DNA from 4 places in the Bradyrhizobium sp. BRP56 genome. Region 4 is predicted to be linked to each of the others. Evidence: riboswitches for the same ligand, from Rfam matches in the RefSeq annotation. Region 4 holds a riboswitch; each other region holds the start of a gene.
The links. Region 4 has a riboswitch for cobalamin ahead of I6F38_RS20495 (DUF1636 domain-containing protein). Riboswitches for the same ligand answer to the same signal wherever they lie in the genome.
Positions count from the first base shown of each region.

Region 1: linked by a shared signal. The riboswitch ahead of I6F38_RS23775 (TonB-dependent receptor) and the one ahead of I6F38_RS20495 (DUF1636 domain-containing protein) in region 4 are both predicted to bind cobalamin.
Region 2: linked by a shared signal. The riboswitch ahead of I6F38_RS17995 (ribonucleoside-diphosphate reductase subunit alpha) and the one ahead of I6F38_RS20495 (DUF1636 domain-containing protein) in region 4 are both predicted to bind cobalamin.
Region 3: linked by a shared signal. The riboswitch ahead of I6F38_RS28685 (TonB-dependent siderophore receptor) and the one ahead of I6F38_RS20495 (DUF1636 domain-containing protein) in region 4 are both predicted to bind cobalamin.

Region 1 covers NZ_JADYVV010000035.1:12,892-16,261, forward strand. The annotation lists gene I6F38_RS23765 (ABC transporter ATP-binding protein) at 1-514, opposite strand, end outside; gene I6F38_RS23770 (iron ABC transporter permease) at 511-1,554, opposite strand; cobalamin riboswitch at 1,667-1,865, shown strand; gene I6F38_RS23775 (TonB-dependent receptor) at 1,974-3,370, shown strand, end outside.
Region 2 covers NZ_JADYVV010000023.1:72,035-75,404, reverse strand. The annotation lists gene I6F38_RS18000 (ribonucleotide-diphosphate reductase subunit beta) at 1-286, opposite strand, end outside; gene I6F38_RS17995 (ribonucleoside-diphosphate reductase subunit alpha) at 277-2,106, opposite strand; cobalamin riboswitch at 2,317-2,533, opposite strand; gene I6F38_RS17990 (hypothetical protein) at 2,936-3,370, opposite strand, start outside.
Region 3 covers NZ_JADYVV010000048.1:3,650-7,019, reverse strand. The annotation lists gene I6F38_RS28685 (TonB-dependent siderophore receptor) at 1-1,443, opposite strand, end outside; cobalamin riboswitch at 1,550-1,745, opposite strand; gene I6F38_RS28680 (GTP-binding protein) at 1,996-2,925, opposite strand; gene I6F38_RS28675 (amidohydrolase family protein) at 2,927-3,370, opposite strand, start outside.
Region 4 covers NZ_JADYVV010000028.1:36,140-39,509, forward strand. The annotation lists gene I6F38_RS20485 (cobyric acid synthase) at 1-813, opposite strand, end outside; gene cobO (cob(I)yrinic acid a,c-diamide adenosyltransferase) at 825-1,478, opposite strand; cobalamin riboswitch at 1,515-1,727, shown strand; gene I6F38_RS20495 (DUF1636 domain-containing protein) at 1,821-2,195, shown strand; gene cobW (cobalamin biosynthesis protein CobW) at 2,192-3,226, shown strand; gene cobN (cobaltochelatase subunit CobN) at 3,226-3,370, shown strand, end outside.

The DNA.
Region 1 (3,370 bases), on a different contig from region 4:
GATCGAGCGAGGCGGTCGGCTCGTCGGCGAGAATCACCGGCGCCTCCACCGCAAGCACCCGGGCCAGCGCGACGCGGCTGCGCTCGCCGCCGGAGAGTTCGGTGACGCGGCGATCGCTGAATTCAGTGACGTCAACCGCCTGCATGGCGCGCAGCACCGCCTCCATATCCGTCTGCGACAGCCGCGCCGGATCGGTCGCGCCGTGCGGATAGCGGCCGAGCGCGACGATGTCGCGCGCCGGCAGCGGCCAGTGCACCATGTGCCCCTGCGGCAGATAGGCGAAACGCTTCGCGCGCTCGCGCAGCGGCAGCGACGCCAGCGGATCGCCGCCGATCCGGATCTCGCCGCCCGACGGAATCAGCCCGGCCAGTGCACGCAGCAGCGTGGTCTTGCCGGCGCCGTTCGGGCCGACCAGCGCGACCAGATGGCCCGATGGCAGCGACAGCGAGATATCGTGCAGCACCTTGCGGCTGCCGAGCGCGGCATTGAGCGCGGCGGCGGAGAGCAGCGTCATGCCACACCTCCGCCGAGCGCGCGGCGTTCGCGCATGATGAGGTAGAGGAAGAACGGCACGCCGATGATCGAGGTCAGCACGCCGACCTTGATGTCCGAGGTCGAGGGGATGATGCGCACCGCGATGTCGGCCGCGAGCAGCAGCGCCGAGCCGGTGAGCGCGCTCGGCACCAAGAGCCGCGCCGGATCGTGACCGATCACGGGACGCATCAGATGCGGCGCGACGAGGCCGATGAAACCGATCGTGCCTGTCACGGCAACCGCGCCGCCGACGCCGAGCGCCACGCCCGTGATCACGAAGAGCCGCAACCGCCCGACGTCGACGCCGAGGCTCTGCGCCGCCTCCTCGCCAAGCGTCAGCGCGCGGAAGGCGCTCGCCTGGCTGAGCAGGATGGCGGCGCCCGCGACGATGAAGGGCAGCGCCAGCGCCACGTGCTGGAAGCTGCGGTCCTCCAGCGAGCCGAGCAGCCAGAACGCGATCTCCAGCACCACGAACGGATTGCTGGAGAGGTTCATCACCAGCGCGGTCGCCGCCCCCGCAAAGCTCGAGATCGCGAGCCCCGCGAGGATCAGGATCAACAGCCCGGCATTGCGGCCGGCGATCGCAAGCAGCGCGAACACCGAGCCGAACGCGGCGATGATCGCCACCACCGGCAGCGCGTAGGAGCGCACATCGGCGAGGCCCAGCGCGATCACCAGCACCGCGCCGAACGCCGCCGATTGCGGCGCGCCGAACAGCGACGGCGAGGCCAGCGGATTGCGCAGCAGCCCTTGCAGCGCCGCACCGGACAGCCCGAGAATGCCGCCGATCGCAAATGCCAGGATGGTGCGCGGCAGGCGGATCTCGCGCACGATCACCTGCGCCACATCGCTGCCGCCGCCGAACAGCGCCTCGATCACCGCGAGCGGCGACAGCCGCACCGGCCCGATGCCGAGCGAGAGCACGCACAGCAGGACCACGAGCGCGAGCAGCGCCGCGGTGGCGCCCCACCGGCGCCGCGCCGCGACCTCGGCCGCCAAGGCAAAATCCTGCACGCTCATCGGATCCATGCTCTTACAGCGATCGTCGTGGCAGACAAGCGACACTCGACAAAAACCGTGGCCGCACGGCCATTGCCCGACTTCCGCCGGATTGACTTTGCTACCCGGCCGAACCCTAGATGAACATGACGGTTCTTTCATGAGATGAAAAGGGAATGCGGTACGGGGAAACTTCCCCAACGCCGCGGCTGCCCCCGCAACTGTATGCGGTGAATCCTTCGTCACAGGCCACTGGGAATCTCGGTCCTGGGAAGGCGACGAAGGGTAACGACCCGCGAGCCAGGAGACCTGCCGTCAGCCGTGGTCACACGCGATGCTGCCGGTCGGGGAGTACAGGCATGAGCTTCACCTGATGCTGTGAGCACGATGGTGAGACTGGTTCGCGGTGACGTGCCACTGACGTTGCCGAGGCCTTGCTTATGTTCTCCTTCCCTTTCCATCGGCGGCGCCGCGCGCTTCTGCTCGCGTCGACGATGATCGCGCCGGCGACGATGCTCGCGCCGGCATTCCTTGTCTCCGCAGCGCGGGCGCAGCAGGCACCCGCTCCCGATCAGCTGCCGGCGATCGAAGTCACCAAGCCGGGCGACCAGAACGTCACGCGCGCCAGGCCGGCCGCTGACGAAGCGCCGGCGCCGCGACGCCCGGCGCCGGGCACCTCGCAAGGCAACAATACAGGCAGCGGAGCCGGATCGGGCACGACAGGGACCGGTGTGGCCACCGGAACGGGCGGCACCGGCGGCCGCCAGTTCGCCGGCATTGTCGGCACCTCCTCGGCCGTGATCACCGCCGACGACATCGCGCATTCGCCGGTGCAGTCGTTGCCCGAGATCCTCGCGCAGGTGCCGGGCGTGCAGCTGCAAACGCCCTATGGCGGACCGAACGGCGCCAAGACGTCGGTCGACCTGCGCGGCTTCGGCGCGTTCGCGACCGACAATACCCTCTTCCTGCTCAACGGCCGCCGCCTCAACGACGTCGACAAGGCCGGCTTCGACCTCACCACGATTCCGCTCGATTCGATCGAGCGCATCGAGATCACGCGCGGCAACAGCGGCGCGGTGCTCTACGGCGACAACGCGGTGGGCGGCGTCGTCAACATCATCACCAAGACCGGCGTCGGCGGCCCGCCGACGACGATGCGGGCCGAGGCCGGAGTTGGCTCGTTCAACACCCGCATGGCCGCGGTCTCTGCGGCGCTCAATTCCGGACCGTGGTCCACCTCGTTCTACGGCAATGGCATCAAGTCCGACGGCTACCGCGTCAACAATGCGCTCGACCAGCGCAACGCCGTCGGCAACATCAACTACACCACGCCTGATCTCACCGCCTTCCTCACCGTCACCGGCAGCGACCAGAAACTCGGCCTGCCCGGAGGACGGCTGGTCGATCCGTCGATCGGCGTCAACGAACTGCTCACAGATCGCCGCGGCGCCGCGACGCCCTTCGACTATGCCAACCAGCAGACCGCCAGCGTCACCGCCGGCTTCACCAGGACGCTGATGAACGGCGTCGACCTCATCGTCGACGGCGGCTGGCGGCAGCGCGAGACGCAGAGCGGCTTCTTCGGCACGGTGCCGACCATCAGCTTCGCCTCGACGTACAACGATGCCGCGCTGCAGACCTGGTCGCTGACGCCGCGGCTCAGCGTCAAGAATGTGATGCTGGGCATGCCGTCGACAATCCTGACCGGCATCGACTATTACGATTCGACATTCCGCGAGGCGCGCGGCGCCTATCAGGGCGTCGACCCGTTCCACATCTACAATATCGAGCAGCAGAGCGTGGCCGGCTATTGGCAACATACGCTGGGCCTGTTGCC
Region 2 (3,370 bases), on a different contig from region 4:
TAAGATAGTTATCGCCGACTTCGATGTCCGATTGGGTGAAGAAACGGAAGATCTGAGTGAGCAGCGCGCGCTCACTGTCGGTAACGCGGTCCGATGCCCAATCCTTGAGGTCGGCACCAAGCGGCACCTCCTCGCCCATCCAATGGGTCTGCTGCTGGCGCTTCCAGAACTCGTAAGCCCAGGCGTAGCGATCGACGTCATAGCTGCCGGTCGAGTCGAGGAGGCCGACGCACCGTTTGCCGATCAGTGTGCGCGGATCGACGGATGAGAGATCGATCACTGACATGCGAGGCACTCCTCATAGTCAGTGTGCCGCTGCGGCTGCGGCGGCGCCGCGTTGTCGCCGTCAGCGATGTTGCCGGCGAACGCCGCGCGCGAGATCGATTTTGAACGGCAGTAGTAGAGGCTCTTCACCCCGCGCTTCCATGCCGTCCAATGCAGCATGTGAAGGTCCCACTTATCGACGTCGGCCGGCAGATAGAGGTTAATCGACTGGCTCTGGCAAATGAACGCGGCGCGGTCGGCGGCAAGCTCGACGATCCAGCGCTGGTCGATTTCGAAGGCGGTGCGAAAGACCGCTTTTTCGTGTTCCGACAGGGTGTCGAGATGGGCGACTGAACCCTCGTGCGCGATGATCGACTGCCAGGTCGCCGAAGTATCTGCGCCCTTGGCGGCCAGCAGCTTGGCGAGATGCGGATTACGCACCGAGATGGCACCGGACAAGGTCTTATGGGTGTAGATGTTGGCCGGGATCGGCTCGACGCAAGCGCTAGTCCCGCCGCAGATGATGCTGATCGAGGCGGTTGGCGCGATCGCGATCTTATGGCTGAAGCGCGCCATCACACCGCGTTCCAGTGCATCCGGGCACGGCCCACGCTCGCGCGCGAGCGTCACGGATGCCGCGTCGGCATCGCGACGGATTTTCCGGAACATGTTCAGATTGAACGACTTGGCCACGACACTTTCCATCGGAATGCCCTTGGCCTGCAGGAACGAATGGAAGCCCATGACGCCGAGGCCGACGGAGCGCTCACGCAAGGCGGCGTAGCGGGCACGCTTCATGCCGTCCGGCGCCACCGTGATGAAGTGGGTCAGCACGTTGTCGAGGAAGCGCATGACGTCCTCGATGAAGCCTGGCTTCTCATTCCACTGATCCCAGGTCTCGAGGTTGAGCGACGACAGGCAGCACACCGCGGTGCGCTCCTCGCCGCGATGATCGATGCCGGTCGGCAGGGTAATTTCGCTGCACAGGTTGGAGGTAGAGACCTTGAGGCCGAGCTCGCGCTGGTGCTTGGGGAGCGACCGGTTCACGGTGTCAATAAACAACAAGTAAGGCTCGCCGGTCTGCAGCCGGTTCTCCAGGATGCGTTGCCACAGTTGGCGGGCGTCGATCTCGCGGATGACATCGTTGGTCCTCGGGCTGCGCAGAGCGAACGCGGTGCCGGCGCCCACGGCACGCATGAACGCGTCGGTAACGTTGATCCCGTGGTGCAGGTTGAGACTCTTGCGGTTGAAGTCGCCGGACGCCTTGCGAATCTCGAGGAACTCCTCGATCTCGGGATGGTGGATATCGAGATAGACCGCCGCAGAGCCGCGCCGCAACGAGCCCTGGCTGATCGCCAATGTCAGGCCGTCCATGACGTGGATGAACGGGATGATACCCGAGGTAACGCCGCCCTTCACCTTCTCGCCGATCGAGCGAACGTTGCCCCAGTAGGTGCCGATGCCGCCGCCGTTAGAGGCAAGCCAGACATTCTCGTTCCAGGTGCCGACGATGCCTTCGAGCGAGTCCGACACCGAGTTAAGGAAGCATGAGATCGGCAGACCGCGCGTGGTGCCGCCGTTGGACAGCACCGGTGTGGCCGGCATGAACCACAGCCGAGACATCGCATCATAGAGACGTTGGGCATGCGCAACATCATCCGCGAAGGCGCAAGACACCCGCGCGAACATGTCCTGGAGCAATTCGCCGGCGAGCAGGTAACGGTCGGTCACCGTCAGCTTGCCGAACGGCGTCAACAGGTCGTCGCGCGTCCGATCGAGCTTGAGATCGGCCCGCCTTGGCGATGGAGCAAGGGGGCGCGGCAGCGGAGCCGGCGATGGCAAGACAAGACCCGACTCAGGCGGGGTAGGCCTTGCCTGCGCTGGGCGCGGCTGCACATGCGGCGGCTCAATGAGATGACCCTGCTGATCGAAATTGTAAGACGGCGACATCGGCAACCCCGCGATGTTGGGCGCGGGCCGGCGCGGACGACTTGCGAGGAATCCGGGCAAATGTCCCCGGCTGCAAGCGACCCACCGGGGCACCCCGCCCGAGGACTTTCATTCGGTCGCGGCAGGTCTCCTGGCTCGCGGGTCACTGCGGCCATCGGCCTTCCCGGCGCTGTGTCGCGCCAGTGACCATGATGACAACCGCTCGCCGCTTACAGTTGCGGGGGCAGCCCCGGAGTTGCCGTTTTGGCGCACCGGGTTCCCTCTTAGCTTCCACCCTACAAGGTGTGGGGAACGGAAGACCGTGACTGACTATAGATAGGTCTACGCGCCGGGATTCGTCAATTGGAGAGATCAAGATTTAGAAGGCAAAAACATACCGACCGCCCGGACCACTCTATCGCCGCTGTCACTTCTTGCTGCAGAGATGCCTTGGGCTGCCTTTCCAGTTTCCGTTAAGCTTGCGCATAGTCGAGGAAATTCTGACCCACGTGTCGCATTGATGCGATCTATGAAACCGCGCGTCAGCTGAGAGGGAATTCGGCAAGGCGCTCTCCGATCTGAATCGCAGCGCTCGCCGCGACAAATGGCATCTGGACGAATCGTTATCCATCGTCGGCGAACAACATTGGCCCTGGCGCGCCTTCGACCAGAATGGCCTTGTTTTTCGACGTCTTGATCCAGCGCCGAAGAGACTCGCGCGCTGCACAGTGGTCCTTAACTGTCAGGGCTCCAGCGCAACGTGCAAGCCCTCGTTGCTTTCAACATGAACGTAACGGGGTCCAATCGGCCGTCCCCTGCCGCTGGCGACGGTGACAACGTCTTCCAGAGGCGTGGCCCGCGCATCCGCCTCTGGGCGAGACAAGATCAGATCCGCATGCAACAGCCCTTCTGATTCGAGGCCGGTCGCATCCACGCCAAGGGCCGCCAAGCTGGCCAAACAACTTTCAAACTCTTCAGCATCGCGAAAGCGACGCTGGATAAACGTCGCGCCGGTAAGACGTTCTGTCACAAGACCACGCTTTGCAAACGCTTCGGCCAACGATTCAAATGGGAACATTCGTAGCACAAAGGAGATGATCCATGGTTGCTTCTCTGTCGCATCGAGAATCTCGCTGAACGTCTTCTCGGTAACGTAGCCGATGCATCCGGTTGACAT
Region 3 (3,370 bases), on a different contig from region 4:
CTGATCGGTCAGCAAGAGACGATCCTCGGCGAACAGCGCGTATTGATTGACCACCGCGTTGAAGCCCGGCATGGTCGCCGTCGTCGTCGCAAAGAACGATCCCGGATCGAACACATAAGGATTGACCGACGACGCGCCGCGATAGGGCGAGTTGTTGGTGTGGGTGAAGTCGATCCGGTTGACGTCGAATCCAGCGACGACCTGGTTCGCAAGGCCGAACACGTGACCGCTGAAGGTCGCATCCATCCGATTGCCGAGTTGCTTCTGGTCGTGGAAGATCTCGATATAGCTCGAGCGATCGATCAGCTGGGTCTTCGGATTCCAGGTGTAGTTTTCGATGTCGCGCCAGTGCCGCTCGCTGGTCAGATAATACAGCGTGTTGTTGACCTTGATGCCGTCGGCGACGTCCCACTCGGTCTTGAACTGGGTCCAGCTGTCCTGGTAGCGGATCGTGCTGTCCAATGCGTTGTAGTTCTTGAAGCGCAGCGCGTCCTGGATCGAGCCGTTGATCAGCGGCGTGCCGAAATAGCGCGACGGGCTGCGGTCGCCGTAGTCCTCCGACAGCGTGAAGGCCAGATTGTCCGACGCCTGCACCCGCACGGCAGCGGAGACCACCGCGTTCGAGGTCTTGTCGCGATCGACCCAGCCGTCCGACATGTTGCCGGTGGCGTTGATGCGGTACGACACATTGGGATTGATCGGACCGGTGCTGTCCACCGAGAGCCGCCGGGTCATGTTGCTGTCGAGCGAAACCTCGGCCTCGTTATAGGGCGTGCTCTGCGGTTTCTTCGGGATCACGTTGATGACGCCGCCGATCGCGCCTTCGCCGTACAGCACCGAGGCCGGGCCGCGCAGCACTTCGATGCGCTGCGTCGACCAGGTGTCGTAGGGGAACGTCAGCGTGCCGGAGCCGATATAGAAGCGCGTGCCGTCATACAGCGTCATCACCGAGTTGCTGCCGGCAAAGCCTCGGGTGCTGAACGACAGGCCGCCATTGCCGGGTGCCGGCGTTGCGATGAAGCCAGCCGCGTCCTGGGTGACGGCATCGAGCACATTATGCTGGCCGCGTTCGGCGATGGTCTGCGCCGTGATGATCTCGACGCTGGCCGGCGTCTGCAGCGGCGTCAGATTGAGACGACTACCGGTGCCGCCCTGCGTGGCGGCATTGAGTGTCGGCGATGCCGCCCCCGATACGCCTGACGCCGCGGCGCGCGGCGTGTTGCCGGCCGTCGCGGGCCTCGGCCGTGGCCGCGCCGCAGCGGCCATGTCACGGCTGCGCGCCGCGGGCTTCGGCTTTGCCGCAGCGGAAGGCGCGACCTCGATCGGATCGAGCCTGGTTGGTGGCGGTGTTTGTGCCGAGGCTTCGGCCGGCAATAGCAATGATGACAGGGAGCAGAGAAGACCGAGGCGCCATTTGCGCCCAACGGGAGAGGACGGAGACATGAAAAGGACTCGCGGTAACGTGGCACGTCACCGCGAACGCGGACTGGCGCATTGCCCAAAAGGCAGTGCTCCGATCCCACCAGGACGCCCCCGCCCGATGTGCTCGCGTGTGACCACGACTGACGGCAGGTCTCCTGGCTCACGGGTCATCGCCTGTCGACGCCTTCCCGGGCCGATGGCCCAGTGGCAAATTGACGAAAGGCTCGCCGTTTACAGTTGCGGGGACAGCTGCGGCATTGGGGTTACCCTCGCACCGCATTCCCTTTTGATCCCCGAAGGGAACCGTCGGCAAAAACGATAGGTGGTGCCGGCAAGGCTGTCAATTCGATGCGATTGTCGCACACATGCTTTGCGGGTGATGCTGCGGCGATGACACAGGCATCTGCGGATGACGTGGAGCTCCCTCTAATCCCGTCATCCTGAGGAGCCGCGCAGCGGCGTCTCGAAGGATCGACGGCCACCAGCCGGGCCGTGCATCCTTCGAGGCTCGCCCAGCGGCGCAATTGCGCCGCAAGGCTCGCACCTCAGGATGACGGGAAACGTAGGTTCGCGTCACTGAGCCTCGACGCATCCTGCCATGATCGCATCAATCTCCGCGCGCGACAGCGCACCCATCTCGGCGATGAACACGATGCGCGTGCGCGGCACGCCGGGCGACGGCACGCCGCCCGCAGCCAGGGTCGCGCGGCCGCCGGCGAGTTGAAACACCGTCAGCCGCCCGGGCTGCTCCACCGTCTCGAACAATCCCTTCGCCCGCGCCAGCTTCGGCGCCAGTTTGCCGATCGCCTGTTGCAGCCGCGGCAGCACGACGGGCCGCTCCGAGGTCCAGCTCAGCGTCTCGAAGCGATCGGACGACGGCCGGCGCGGCGCGGTCTCGCGCGGCGCCGACAGATGATCGAGGTCCGCCGGGAACAATAGCGCGGCCGGCACTTCGCCATGCAAGGCATCGACCACCACGGCCGCCGGACGCACCGCACGCACTGCGTCGCGGATCGCGGCGCACGCGGCGGCGTCAGTCAGATCGACCTTGCTCAGCGCCACCACGTCCGCCGCCCGGAGCTGCGAGCGCAGCAGCGCGTCGTTCAGCATCGCCGCGGGCTGCGTCGCGTCGACCACGCACAGCACCGTCTCCAGCGGCGCCACCTTCCAGATCACGGGATCCATCAGGTTGCGCACGATGTCGGCGGGATCGGCGATCCCGCTGGTCTCGATCACGATGAATTCGGGACACGGATCACGCCGCAGCAGCGTGGCGAGCGTGCGCACCAGGTCGCCTTCCAGGGTGCAGCAGATGCAGCCATTAGCCAAGCTGACCACGCCGTCGCTGGCGCCCGCGATCAGCTCGGCGTCGATATTGATCGCACCGAAATCGTTGACCACCGCGGCGATGCGCCGTCCTTGCGCATGCGCCAGCAGATGGTTGACGACCGTGGTCTTGCCCGCCCCGAGGAAGCCCGCGACCAGCAGGATCGGGACCGGCACCTCAGCCCCCCGTGATAGGCCGGCGCACCGGCCGGCCGGGACGCGCCGCGACATCCAGCACACCATCGCTGATCAGCGGCTGGCCGCTGACCACGAGATGCCGCACGCCCTCCGCCGGACGATTCATCGCCGAGAAGGTCGCGCGATCGCTCAGCGTCTCGTAGTCGAACACCACAACATCGGCGTCGGCGCCGACCTGCAGCCGGCCCTTGGCTCGCATCGCCGGCGTGCTCGCCGACAGGATCTCGGCCGGGATCAGCGCGCATTTGCGGATGCCTTCGAGCAGCGACACTTTCTTGCGCTCGCGCACCCATTCACGGATGAAGCGGGTGAAGCAGCCGGCCGAGCGCGGATGCGAGGTGGCATCGTCGGGCAGCGGCCAGGCGTCGCCGCTGTAGGGGCGGCCGTCCGACAGCGTCCACGGCATCGCGTCGGAGGCGATCGC
Region 4 (3,370 bases):
CAGCTTCAGCGGATCGAGGTCGTCGAAATTGGCGATCCGCGACAGCGCAAGGAACGCGATCTTGCACTGGCCCGGCTTGCGCGCCTCGCCGAGCCCGAGCGCATCTTCCGCCGGAAGCTCGCCGGCGCGGACGAACCAGGGCAGCACGCCAAATCCGCGCCAGACGGTGCGCTCTTCGATCAAGCGATAGCCGTCATCGAACAATGTCGGATCGCCGCGGAATTTGTTGATGACAAAGCCCTGGATCATCGCGGCATCATCAGGGTCGATCACCGTCTTGATGCCGACGAGCTGCGCGATCACGCCGCCGCGGTCGATGTCGCCGACCAGCACCACGGGCACGTTGGCCCGGCGTGCAAACCCCATATTGGCGATATCGGATTTGCGTAAGTTGACCTCGGCGGGGCTGCCGGCGCCCTCGACCAGAACGAGGTCGGCGCGCTGCTTCAGGCGCGCAAAACTCTCCAGCACCGCGCCCATCAGCGATGGTTTCATGCCGGCATATTCGCGCGCGCGTGCGGTCGCGATCCGTTTGCCGTGTACGATGATCTGGGCGCCGACATCGGTTTCGGGCTTGAGCAGCACCGGGTTCATGTCGGTGTGCGGCTCGACGCCGGCGGCGAGCGCCTGCAACGCCTGCGCGCGGCCGATCTCGCCGCCGTCGACGGTCACGGCGGCGTTGTTCGACATGTTCTGCGGCTTGAACGGCAGCACGCGCAGGCCGCGCCGTCTGGCGGCGCGGGCGAGGCCGGCGACGATGAGCGATTTGCCCACGTCCGAGCCGGCTCCCTGGATCATCAATGCGCGCGCCATCGTGATGTCCGTCAGAACTCGACGCCCGGCTGGGCCTTGATGCCGGAGCGGAACGGATGCTTCACCAGCGTCATCTCGGTGACGAGGTCGGCAATCTCGATCAGCTCCTCCTTGGCATTGCGCCCGGTGAGCACGACATGGGTCATCGGCGGCTTCGACGTGGTCAGGAACTCGACGACGTCGGCGATCGCGAGGTAATCGTAGCGTAGCGCGATGTTGATCTCGTCGAGCACGACCATGCGCAGGCTCGGGTCCGCGATCAGCTGCTTGGCCTTTTCCCAGCCGGCTTGCGCCGCCGCGATGTCGCGGGCGCGATCCTGCGTCTCCCAGGTAAAGCCTTCGCCCATGGCGTGGAATTGACAGAGATCGCCGAAATGCCCGGTGAGCAGGCGGCGCTCGCCGGTATCCCAGGCGCCCTTGATGAACTGCACCACGGCGCAGGGAAAGCCGTGCGCCACACAGCGCACGATCATGCCGAACGCGGAGGACGATTTTCCTTTGCCGGCGCCGGTATGAACGATGATCAGGCCCTTTTCACCGCTCTTGGTCGCCATGATGCGGTCGCGGGCGGCCTTCTTTTTCGCCATCTTGTCGGCATGGCGCGTATCCAGCGAAAGATCGGTGCCGACGGCGCCGTCTTCAGCGCCCTTTCCATCAGAAGTCATCACATTCCTTCGGCTTGACAAGTGCGAGGCTTGGACGAATGGTGGTCCCGCGTTGGTTCCTGTCCTACGACAGGCGAAGAGGGAATGCGATAGGGCTCCGCTAAATCGGGCCCGAAGCGCAGCCGCCCCCGCGACCGTGACCGGAGAGATGCCCAAGCCACTGATTCCATGCGGAGTCGGGAAGGTGGGCATCGAAGGGTAAAACCTGCTCCGCAAGCCGGGAGACCTGCCAACGCAGCATGTTGTGAAACCGGCGGACGGGGTGTTCCGCGACGGGGAACGAACCTGTCGAAAATCGGTTCGTGTGCCTCATCGCTTCCCGCTGTCAATCCAGGAAGGGCGATGAGCGTTACACTTCATGTCTGCATCACTTGCCGCGCCGGCCAGACGCCGGCGGAAGGTGAGCTCGCGCCCGGTGCACGCCTGCATGCCGCGCTTGTCGAGGCCGGCGTGCCCGATGACGTCAATCTGGTTCCCGTCGCATGCCTGTCGGCCTGCAGCCAGGGCTGCTCGGTCGCGCTCAGCGCGCCGGGGCGCTGGTCCTATGTCTACGGCCGACTGTCCTCTGATAATGCCGCGGATGTGATCGCCGGTGCCTCCGCCTATGCGGCGGCGCCCGACGGCATCGTGCCGTGGCGCAGCCGTCCGGAAATCTTCCGCAAGCAATCGCTCGCCCGCATTCCACCCATCGCCGTCGTGCCGGAGGCCGCAGAATGACCACGCTCGCCAAAATTCCCGTCACGGTCGTGACCGGCTTCCTCGGCTCCGGCAAGACGACGCTGATCCAGCATCTGATCCGCAATGCCAACGGCAAGAAGCTCGCGGTGCTGGTCAACGAATTCGGCAGCGAAGGCGTCGACGGCGACATCCTGAAGTCGTGCGCCGACGCCAATTGTCCGGCCGAGAACATCGTCGAGCTCGCCAATGGCTGCATCTGCTGCACCGTCGCCGACGATTTCATCCCGGCGATGGAGCAGTTGCTGGCGCGCGCCGTGAAGCCCGATCACATCGTGATCGAAACCTCCGGGCTCGCCCTGCCGAAGCCGCTGCTGAAAGCGTTCGACTGGCCGGAGATCCGTTCGCGGATCACGGTCGACGGCGTGATCGCGCTCGCCGACGCCGAGGCCGTCGCCGCCGGCCGGTTTGCGCCTGATCCGGCCGCGGTGGATGCGCAGCGCGCAGCGGACGACAATCTCGACCACGAGACGCCGCTGTCGGAAGTGTTCGAGGACCAGATCGCCTGTGCCGATATCGTGCTGCTGACAAAGGCCGATCTCGCCGGGGCGGAGGGGATCAAGACAGCGAAAGAGGTGATCGCGGCCGAGATGCCGCGCGAGGTGCCGATGTTGCCTGTCGTCGACGGCACGATCGACGCGCGCGTGATCCTCGGGCTCGGGGCGGCGGCTGAAAACGACCTCGCGGCGCGGCCGTCGCATCACGATGGCGAGGAGGAACACGAGCACGACGATTTCAATTCCGTCGTGATCGATCTTCCGGAAGTTTCGGATGTCGACGCGTTGGTCGCCTCGATCAAGGGGCTGGCGCGCGAGCAGAACGTGCTGCGCGCCAAGGGCTACATCGCGGTCGAAGGCAAGCCGATGCGGCTGTTGGTGCAATCGGTCGGCGAGCGGGTGCGGCATCAGTTCGACATGCCCTGGGGTGCCCGGGCGCGGCAGTCGAAGCTCGTCGTGATCGGCGAACATGCCGACATCGATGAAGCCGCGATCAGGGCACGGCTTGGTGTCTGATGCACGTCGTCTTCCGCGAGAGCCGCGGCCTTGAGGAGACCGCGACGCCAAGGGACCTCGGCCAGGATCCGGCCGATCTCGTGGTGTTGTCGTTTTCCGACAGCGATCTTGCTGCCTTCGCGGCCGGCTGGTGCCGCGGCCGTG